One region of the Streptomyces sp. NPDC127098 genome, then DNA from elsewhere that is predicted to be linked to it. Evidence: riboswitches for the same ligand, from Rfam matches in the RefSeq annotation. Region 1 holds a riboswitch; each other region holds the start of a gene.
What was found. Region 1 has a riboswitch for S-adenosylmethionine ahead of thrC (threonine synthase). Riboswitches for the same ligand answer to the same signal wherever they lie in the genome.
Positions count from the first base shown of each region.

Region 2: another riboswitch for S-adenosylmethionine. It lies ahead of ACFWI8_RS06085 (peroxidase-related enzyme); the one in region 1 lies ahead of thrC (threonine synthase).
Region 3: another riboswitch for S-adenosylmethionine. It lies ahead of ACFWI8_RS09880 (aminotransferase class V-fold PLP-dependent enzyme); the one in region 1 lies ahead of thrC (threonine synthase).

Region 1 is NZ_JBHXFJ010000069.1:35,022-37,867, forward strand. Features, by position in the region: gene ACFWI8_RS30670 (glucosyl-3-phosphoglycerate synthase) at 145-1,110, opposite strand; SAM riboswitch class I at 1,440-1,608, shown strand; gene thrC (threonine synthase) at 1,626-2,846, shown strand, end outside.
Region 2 is NZ_JBHXFJ010000006.1:11,599-14,444, reverse strand. Features, by position in the region: gene ACFWI8_RS06085 (peroxidase-related enzyme) at 1-991, opposite strand, end outside; SAM riboswitch class IV at 1,094-1,202, opposite strand; gene ACFWI8_RS06080 (TIGR03621 family F420-dependent LLM class oxidoreductase) at 1,322-2,275, shown strand; gene ACFWI8_RS06075 (N,N-dimethylformamidase beta subunit family domain-containing protein) at 2,290-2,846, opposite strand, start outside.
Region 3 is NZ_JBHXFJ010000011.1:2,205-5,050, forward strand. Features, by position in the region: gene ACFWI8_RS09880 (aminotransferase class V-fold PLP-dependent enzyme) at 1-1,191, opposite strand, end outside; SAM riboswitch class IV at 1,350-1,466, opposite strand; gene ACFWI8_RS09885 (UdgX family uracil-DNA binding protein) at 1,565-2,206, opposite strand; gene ACFWI8_RS09890 (acetamidase/formamidase family protein) at 2,422-2,846, shown strand, end outside.

The DNA.
Region 1 (2,846 bases):
GGCGAGGAGTGCACTTCCGAGGCTAGCCAGGCGCGGGGCGGGCGAAACATGCGACACGTCACGCCCGCCCGCCCCGCACGGCGTGGTGTCCCCCGCCCCGGCCGGGGCGGGGGACACCGCATAACCGACGACCCGGCTCCGGGGCTACGCCGCCTGGCGCGCCGCGTACTCGGGGATGGTGGACATCGGCGGCCGCTCCTCCGCGTTGATCAGGTGGGTGCGGGGCAGGAAGCCGCCCTCCTCGCCGCGGTCGAACTGGGTCATGTCGAGCCGCATCGGCAGCACGGACCCCGGCAGCCGGCACTGGGCGGTCCGCATGATCGCCGCCGCCATCCGGCCGAGCGCCTGCCCGTCCTGGTGGCGGTGCTTGCGCACCCCCACGTCGACCTGGGCCAGCGCGTCCAGGCCCGCCGTGTTCAGCGTGTCGATCAGCAGGCCGAGCTCCACGCCGTAGCCGACGGGGAACGGCAGCCGCTCGAGGAGCGAGCGGCGCGCCGCGTACTCGCCGCCCAGCGGCTGGACCACGCCGGCCAGCTGGGGCCAGTGCAGGTTGAGCAGCGGTCGGGCGACCAGCTCGGTGACCCGGCCGCCCTGGTGGGCGCCGGCCGGCTTGTCGCCGAGCGGCCGGTCGTACATGGCCTTGACCAGCTGCACGTCGGGGTCGGTGAGCAGGGGGCCGACTATGCCCGAGACGAAGGTGGAGTCGAACTCCCGCAGGTCGGCGTCGACGAAACAGATGATCTCGCCGCTCGCCGCCATCAGCGAGCGCCACAGCACCTCGCCCTTGCCCGGGGCGGTCGGCATCCGCGGCAGGATCTCATCGCGGTGCACTACCTTCGCGCCCGCCGCTGCCGCGGCCTCCGAGGTGCGGTCGGTGGACCCGGAGTCCACCACCAGCAGTTCATCGATGAGCGGCACGCGCTCCATCAGGTCGCGCCGGAGCGCTTCCACGATGGCACCGACGGTCGCCTCCTCGTTCAGCGCGGGGAGTACCACGCTGATGCTCCCTGCCGCCCCTGCTGCCCGCTTCGCGTTCAACAGCCGCGGCAGCGGGCGGTCAGCGGCGGTCCAGGACCGGCGGCTCAGCCACTCCTCTGCCTCTTCCAGCACGAATGTCGCTCCTGTTCGCGTTCGGCCGTATTAGATCTTGTTTGGCCACCATTGCATCGTTTGGCCGTATCTGCCCTATACCGGCGTACCCGAATCCGCCGAGACCATGTTTCTCGGTGGGTCCGCTTCCGGCCCGACTTCTCCCGGTCGCCGCGGACGGCCTCAGGCCCGCGTCAGTGCACGGCTGTCTCCCGGATCGCCCACTGTCTCCCGTGTCTCCTCGTGTCTCGCGTATCGGACGGCCCGGGCCATTCTGGGGGGCGTCGGTTACAGTCTCGAACAGCGCAGGTGTCCTCCGCATATCGGGGGACGCGCCGACAATCGCATAGAGCTCATCCAGAGGGGCAGAGGGAACGGCCCGTTGAAGCCCCGGCAACCCTTCCGCCGGTTCTCGTGACGCGGAGTGACGGTCGGTGACGACCGCGCCCGGGCGAGGCTCCCGGTGGGGAAGGTGCCAATTCCGGCCTGAGGCGAGAGTCGCCCCGGGGAAGATGAGGAGAAGGGCCTCCATAGCCATGTCCGTGCTGACCACAGCCGACTCGTCACCCACCGCAGCCGTCGATCTCGGCCCCGCCGCAGCGCTCTCCTGTCGGGAGTGCGGCGAGCGCTTCCCGCTCAGCCCGATTTTCGCCTGTGCCTCCTGTTTCGGGCCGCTCGAGATCGCGTACGACCTGCCGAGCGGCGACCCCGAGGGCCTTCGCCGGCGCATCGAGGCCGGCCCCAAGAGCATCTGGCGCTACGCGCCGCTGCTCCCCGTGCCGGCGGACGTCGCCAGCAAGCCCAACCTGAACCCCGGCTTCACCCCGCTGGTGAAGGCCGACCGGCTGGCCGCCGAGCTCGGCGTGACCGGCCCGCTCTACGTCAAGGACGACTCGGGAAACCCGACCCACTCCTTCAAGGACCGAGTGGTCGCACAGGCGCTTGAGGCGGCGCGCGCCTTCGGTTTCACCACCCTCTCGTGCTCCTCCACCGGCAACCTGGCCGGCGCGGTCGGCGCCGCCGCGGCCCGCGCGGGCCTGCGCTCCTGCGTCTTCATCCCGCACGACCTGGAGCAGGGCAAGGTGGTCATGGCGGCCGTCTACGGCGGCCAGGTGGTGGCCATCGAGGGCAGCTACGACGACGTCAACCGCTTCTGCAGCGAGCTCATCGGCGACCCGCTCGGCGAGGGCTGGGGCTTCGTGAACGTCAACCTCCGCCCCTACTACGCGGAGGGTTCCAAGACGCTGGCCTTCGAGATCTGCGAGCAGCTCGGCTGGCAGCTGCCGGACCAGCTGGTCATCCCGATCGCCTCGGGCTCCCAGCTCACCAAGATCGACAAGGGGCTCAAGGAGCTGATCGCCACCGGCCTGGTCGAGGAGAAGCCGTACCGGATCTTCGGCGCCCAGGCCGAGGGCTGCTCGCCGGTCTCCCAGGCCTTCCGCGCCGGCCACGACGTGGTCAGGCCGGTCAAGCCGAACACCATCGCCAAGTCGCTGGCCATCGGCAACCCGGCGGACGGCCCCTACGTGCTGGACATCGCGCGCCGCACGGGCGGCGCGGTCGCCGACGTCACGGACGAGGAGATCGTCTCGGCGATCAAGCTGCTGGCCAGGACCGAGGGGATCTTCACCGAGACCGCGGGCGGCGTGACGCTCGGCGTGGCGCGGAAGCTGCTGGCCGAGGGCACCCTCGACCCCTCGCTGACCACCGTCGTCATGAACACCGGCGACGGTCTCAAGACCCTGGACGCGGTCGCC
Region 2 (2,846 bases), on a different contig from region 1:
CCGGGGTGGTGGCGAGCGCCGCGGCGAACTCGACGATCGCGGCCCAGCGGGAGTCCTGGCCCTCGGCCAGCGGCGCGGTGCGCGGCGGCACCCAGTCGGCGTCCCTCCCCAGCGAGACCCCGAGCAGCCGGTCCACGTCCGCCGGGCGCTTGGACATCTGGGCGGACTTCCGGGCGTGCACGGAGGCGCAGTACACGCAGTCCGTCACCTTGCTGGTCGCCGCGGCGGCGAGCTCGCGCTCGGCGCGGGGCAGGCCCTCGACGGTGGCGAAGATCGCGGCGTCCAACGCGGTGCGGGCCGCCAGGACCCTGGGCAGCCGGGCCAGCAGCCGGAAGTACTCGCCGTTGGTCTTGCCCCGGAAGGAGTCCTCCTGTTCGGCGGTCAGCTCCTCGGTCGGCACCGGCGCCACCCACGCCGTCCAGGACAGCAACTCCCTGGTGTACTCGACGGGCCGCGCCCGCCCGTTGGACGCCGTCCGCGCGGTGCTCTTGACCCGCCCGCGCCCGGGCGTGGCCCGCCCCGGCCGCGCCGCCACGTCCGGGCCGCGCCCCTCGAGCAGCCGCAGCCCCTGGATCGCCCGCGCCTGGAACGCGGTGAACGCCGCGACCTGCGAGATCGCCACGATCTCGTCCGGCGACCACCCGGCCGCGGCCAGCCGCTCCAGATCCTCGCGGGTGGCCAACGCCGGCGAGACGGAGACCAGGTCGACATGGGCCGCCGCCGCCCGCAACGCCGGGTCCTCGGGAAGCTCGTCCCCCCACAGCGCCGGATCGCCGCCCCGCTCCGCGTGCTCCTGAACCAGCTCCGCCACGCCGTGCCAGCGCGCGGCCAACGCGGCCAGGCCACGCCGCACCGGTACCTCGTCGCCGAACAGCGCCTCCCCGGCCTGCTGGGCCCGCGCCGCCACCAACGGCTTGGTGCCGCGCGCCGCCTCGACCCCCTCCCCGAGACCGGCCAGCCGCCCGATGTCGTCCTGCTCCGTGGTGCCCATGAACTCCGCCTCGCCGTGCCTGCTCACTGAAGGCCGAGGCACGGGCAAACCGCTCGGCCGTCCACATATCAAGACGGAGTTCTCGCTATTCGAGAGCTCACCGGAGCACGCTTGCCGCATCACCGCAGCCGGGTCGTCTCCCCGGGGGCACCCCACCGTGCAGGAGGGTTGCCGGCCAGCTAGCCGGGGCTTCACGCTGGCACTCTTGACCTGCGCGGAAACGTAGCCGACGAAAACGCCCCAGAGAACCCGCTGTCCGCCATATGAGACATGCGTCCACGGGCCGGGTGGCACCTGGTCCGCGCCTCACATCTCCGACACGATGACGCGATGCGTCCCTTCCGCTTCCTCACCGTCGTCGGCGAACAGCACGACGGACCCGGCCTGGCCGCCTTCGCCCGCCGCGCGGAGTCGATCGGCTACAGCGCCCTGGTGATCCCCGACCACCTCGTGGCCCAGTACGCCCCGGTCCCCCTCCTCGCCGCCGCGGCCGCGGCGACCGAGAGGCTCCGCGTCGGCACCTTCGTGTTCAACACCAACCTGCGGCACCCCGCCGTCCTGGCCCAGGAACTCGCGACGCTCGACCGACTCTCCGGCGGACGCCTGGAGATCGGCTTCGGAGCCGGCTGGAACAAGCCCGAGCACGACGCGATCGGCATCCCCTTCGAGCCCGTCGCCACCCGGGTCGCCAGACTCACCGAAGCCATCCGGGTCCTCAAGGGCTGCTTCGCCGACGAGAGGTTCACCTTCGCCGGCGAGCACTACACGATCACCGACTACGACGCCCAGCCCAAGCCGGTCCAACGCCCGCACCCGCCGATCTTCGTCGGCGGTGGCGGAAGGCGACTGCTGACGCTGGCCGCCAGGGAGGCGGGGATCGTCGGCCTGGCGCCCCGGCTCGGGAGAAACGAGCAGGGCCTGCCGACCCTCGACGCACCGAGCATCACCCTCGCCGCCACCGAGGAGAAGATCGGCTGGATCCGCGAGGCGGCCGGCGACCGTTTCGCCGAGCTCGAACTGAACAGCTACCCGACCGGCGGCCCGATGGTCCTCACCCACGACGCCAGGGGCGAGACCCGCAGACGGGCCGACCAACTCCGCGAACGCACCGGCGTCGAACTCACCGCCGAGGAGATCGCGGAGTCCCCGCACGTGTTCATCGGCTCCATCAGAGAACTCACCCGCAAGTTCGTCGACCTGCGCGAACGCCTAGGCATCAGCTCCTTCCTCCTCGACGACATGGAGACCTTCGCCCCGATCGTCGAGGAGCTGGCGGGTCGCTGACGGCCCCGAGCACGTCAGGTCAACGGCTCGATCGGCTCCGGGGACGCGAACCGGCGCAGGACGTTGCCCGTGAGGCGGGAGACGTCGTTGTCGTAGCCGTTGTGCGCGAGGCTGCCGGCCCAGGCGATGGAGCCGGTCGAGAAGACCGCCCCGTTCCCCGCCGTCGTGAAGTACACGACGTCGGCCCGGACCTGGAAGGAGTCCGTCCCGCCGAGACCGTCGAACGGGAAGAGGATCTCCTCGGCGACGAGCGGGTAGTTGTCGGAGTGGCGGCCGGCGCTGGTGGCGAGCAGCCGGGCGTGCGCGGGGGTGCCGAGCGACAGGTCGTACCGGTCGCACTCGTGGCCGGCCGCGCCGCCCCCGACCAGCCCGTGGTCACCGATCACCCGCACGTCCTCGAGACCCCGGGTGATGAAGGCGACCTCCGGGTCGGCGAAGTCGGCGAGGGTGGCATACGGCGACGAGCGGTCCATGCCCTCGGTCGTGAACCCGACCCCGAACAGCTTCTGCGGCGCCCGCCCCCGGTTCCGCCACAGGCCACCGCGCTCCGGGGTGAAGGCCATGTGCAGCT
Region 3 (2,846 bases), on a different contig from region 1:
GGACTCCGCCGAGGCGCCGAGCAGCCTGCGGACCAGTGGCTGGGCGCAGAACATCCCGGAGCGCACGCCGATGCCGAAGCGCTCCGAGAGCTCCACCGCGAGCTGCCCGTTGTCGTGGCCGGCCACCGTGAAGGAGGAGACGGCGACGCGGTCCGCCGCCGGCCCGAACAGGGACAGTTCCCTGACCGCCGGGATCTCCGCCAGCCCCTCGCGGAGCAGGGCGAGCAGCGCCTGCTCGTGGGCGACCAGCGTCTCGTGGCCGGCCTCGGTGAGGGCACGGCAGGCGGCGGCGATGGCGAAGGCGCCGATGACGTTGGGCGAGCCGGCCTCGTGCCTGGCCTCGTCGTCGGCCCACTGGACGTGCACGCCGCCGTCGGCGCGCCGGTTGACGACGCGGGTGGCGCCGCCGCCGGCCAGGTAGGGCGCGGCGGTGGCGAGCCAGTCGGCGCGGCCGGCCAACACGCCGGCGCCGAAGGGGGCGTAGAGCTTGTGACCGGAGAACGCCACCCAGTCCACGTCGAGTCGCCGCACGCTGACCGGCCGGTGCGGGGCCAACTGGGCGGCGTCGAGCACGATCCTGGCCCCGTGGCGGTGTGCGGCGGCGGCGAGTTCGGCGACCGGCCACAGCTCGCCGGTGACGTTGGAGGCGCCGGTGACGCACAGCAGCGCCGGTCCACCGGCCTCGGGGCGGGCCGCGAGCGCCGACTCGGCGATCTCGACGGCGTGGCGAGGCGAGTGCGGGGCGTCGAGGTAGGTGACCTGGTGGCCGTGGCGGGCCCACGGCAGCAGCGCCGCGTGGTGCTCGGTCTCGAAGACGAACACCCGGGTGCCGGCGGGCAGTGCGGCGGCCAGCAGGTTGAGCGAGTCGGTGGTGGAGCGGGTGAAGACCACCTGGTCGGCCGGGCGACAGTCGAGGAACCCGGCGACGGTCTCCCGGCTGCGCTCGAAGAGCTGGGTGGAGAGCCGCGAGAGGTGCCCGGTGCCCCGGTGCACGCTGCCGTAGTACGGCGCGTACTCGGCCACCTCCTCCCAGACGCGGCGCAGCACGGGCGCGGACGCCGCGTAGTCGAGCGCGGCGTACTCGATGTCGCCGCCGCTGGCGAGCGGGGCGCGGACGCCGGCGCTGAGCACGTCGAGGCTGGCGGGGGCGGCGGTGGTGCTGGGGGCGACGGGGGCACAGCTGGTGGTCATGAGCACGTCTCCGTGGGCAGGCGCGCCCGACGGCCTCGCGGGTGGCCGTCGGCGCGAGAAGGCGGGTAACGAGAGAAAGGGGGAGGGTGAAGGGAAGGAAGACGAGGGGGGAGCGTGACGCTCTACCGCATTCGCATTCGCACGAGGGAGCTCCTTCTGGGCCGCACTTGCCGCGAGCCCTGCTGCTCGCGACCCGGTCATCACCCGGGGCACCCCGCCACGACGGAGGGTTGCCGGACAGCGGGCCGGGGCCGTGGTCGCTGTCACTCGTGACCTCGCCGAGGATTCTGGCACAGGGCTCGCCCGCGCGCCCGGGGTGTCTCACTCCTCGGACGAGCCCTGGGCACGCGGCCGCTGACAGGAAACCCGGTGGTCAGGCCCCCGCCAGGGCGCGGGCGGCCACCTTCAGGTCGGCGACCAGGCCGGCGTAGGCGGCCTCGCGCTCCGCGTCGTCGGCGCGCAGCACGGCCGACGGATGGATGGTGGCGACCACCGTGTCCGCGCCCTCGCCCGACCACGGCAGCCGTGTTCCGCGCTGCCTGGTCACCCGGAACGAGGAGCCGAGCAGCGCCTTGCCCGCGGTGGCGCCGAGCGCCACGATCACCTCGGGTTCGATCAGGCGGAGTTCGGCGGTGAGCCAGGGCCGGCAGGCGGCCGCTTCGCGCAGCGTCGGCGGCTTGTGGATGCGGCGCTTGCCCCGGGGCGCGAACTTGAAGTGCTTGACGGCGTTGGTGAGGTACGCGTCGTCCGGGTCGATGCCGGCGTCAGCGAGCGCCCGGTCGAGCACCCGGCCGGCCGGACCGACGAAGGGCGCGCCCCGCCGGTCCTCCTGGTCGCCGGGCTCCTCGCCGACCAGTACCAGGCGGGCCGTCGGCTCGCCGGCGCCGAACACAGTCTGGGTGGCGTCGCGGTACAGCGGGCAGCCGTGGCAGTCGGCGGCGGCGCCGCGCAGCTCGGGCAGCCCGGCGCCTTCCGGGACGTAGGGGCCGGCGTCGTAGGACTCGGGTTCCGACACCGCCCGCGAGTACCCGGCCGGCGGCGAAGCATCCCCCGGTGCGCCCCTCGTTTCGGTGGTGTGTCCCCGGGCACCGCCGGACGGCCGGCGTGTTACCTGCGGGTAAGAAGCATGGGTCGATCACAGACAGCCGCCGATGAGGGCCCGAAGCTCACCTAGGGTGACGGCTGGCCCGGGGCGGACCGCTCGTGCCCGGGCGGAACAGGAGCCCCACCATGAACACCCCAGAAGAGCACGCCGCCACCGCCCGGGACACGCTGATCGCGGCCCTCGGCCGCCGCCGCTTCCTCCAGGCCGCCGGCGCCGTGACCGCGGCCGGCACCGCCACCGGCCTCACGGCCGCCGCCCCGGCCGCGGCGGCGGCGCGCGGCGCGGGCGCCGGATCACGCCCCGGCCACCCGCGCGAGATCCTGCAGCCCCACCGCGGTCCCATCCACGGTCGGCACTACCTGCCGTCGCTCCCCGACCAGGTCCGCTGGGGCTACACGCCGGCCGTGGACAGCGAGCCGGTGCTGCGGATCCGCTCGGGCGAGACGGTGACCGTGGACTCGCTCTCGCACGAGGGCCTCCTCGAGGACCAGGGCCGCGACCCGGTGGCCTTCTTCGGCGGCCACGACGTGCCCCGCGGCCAGGTGCTGAG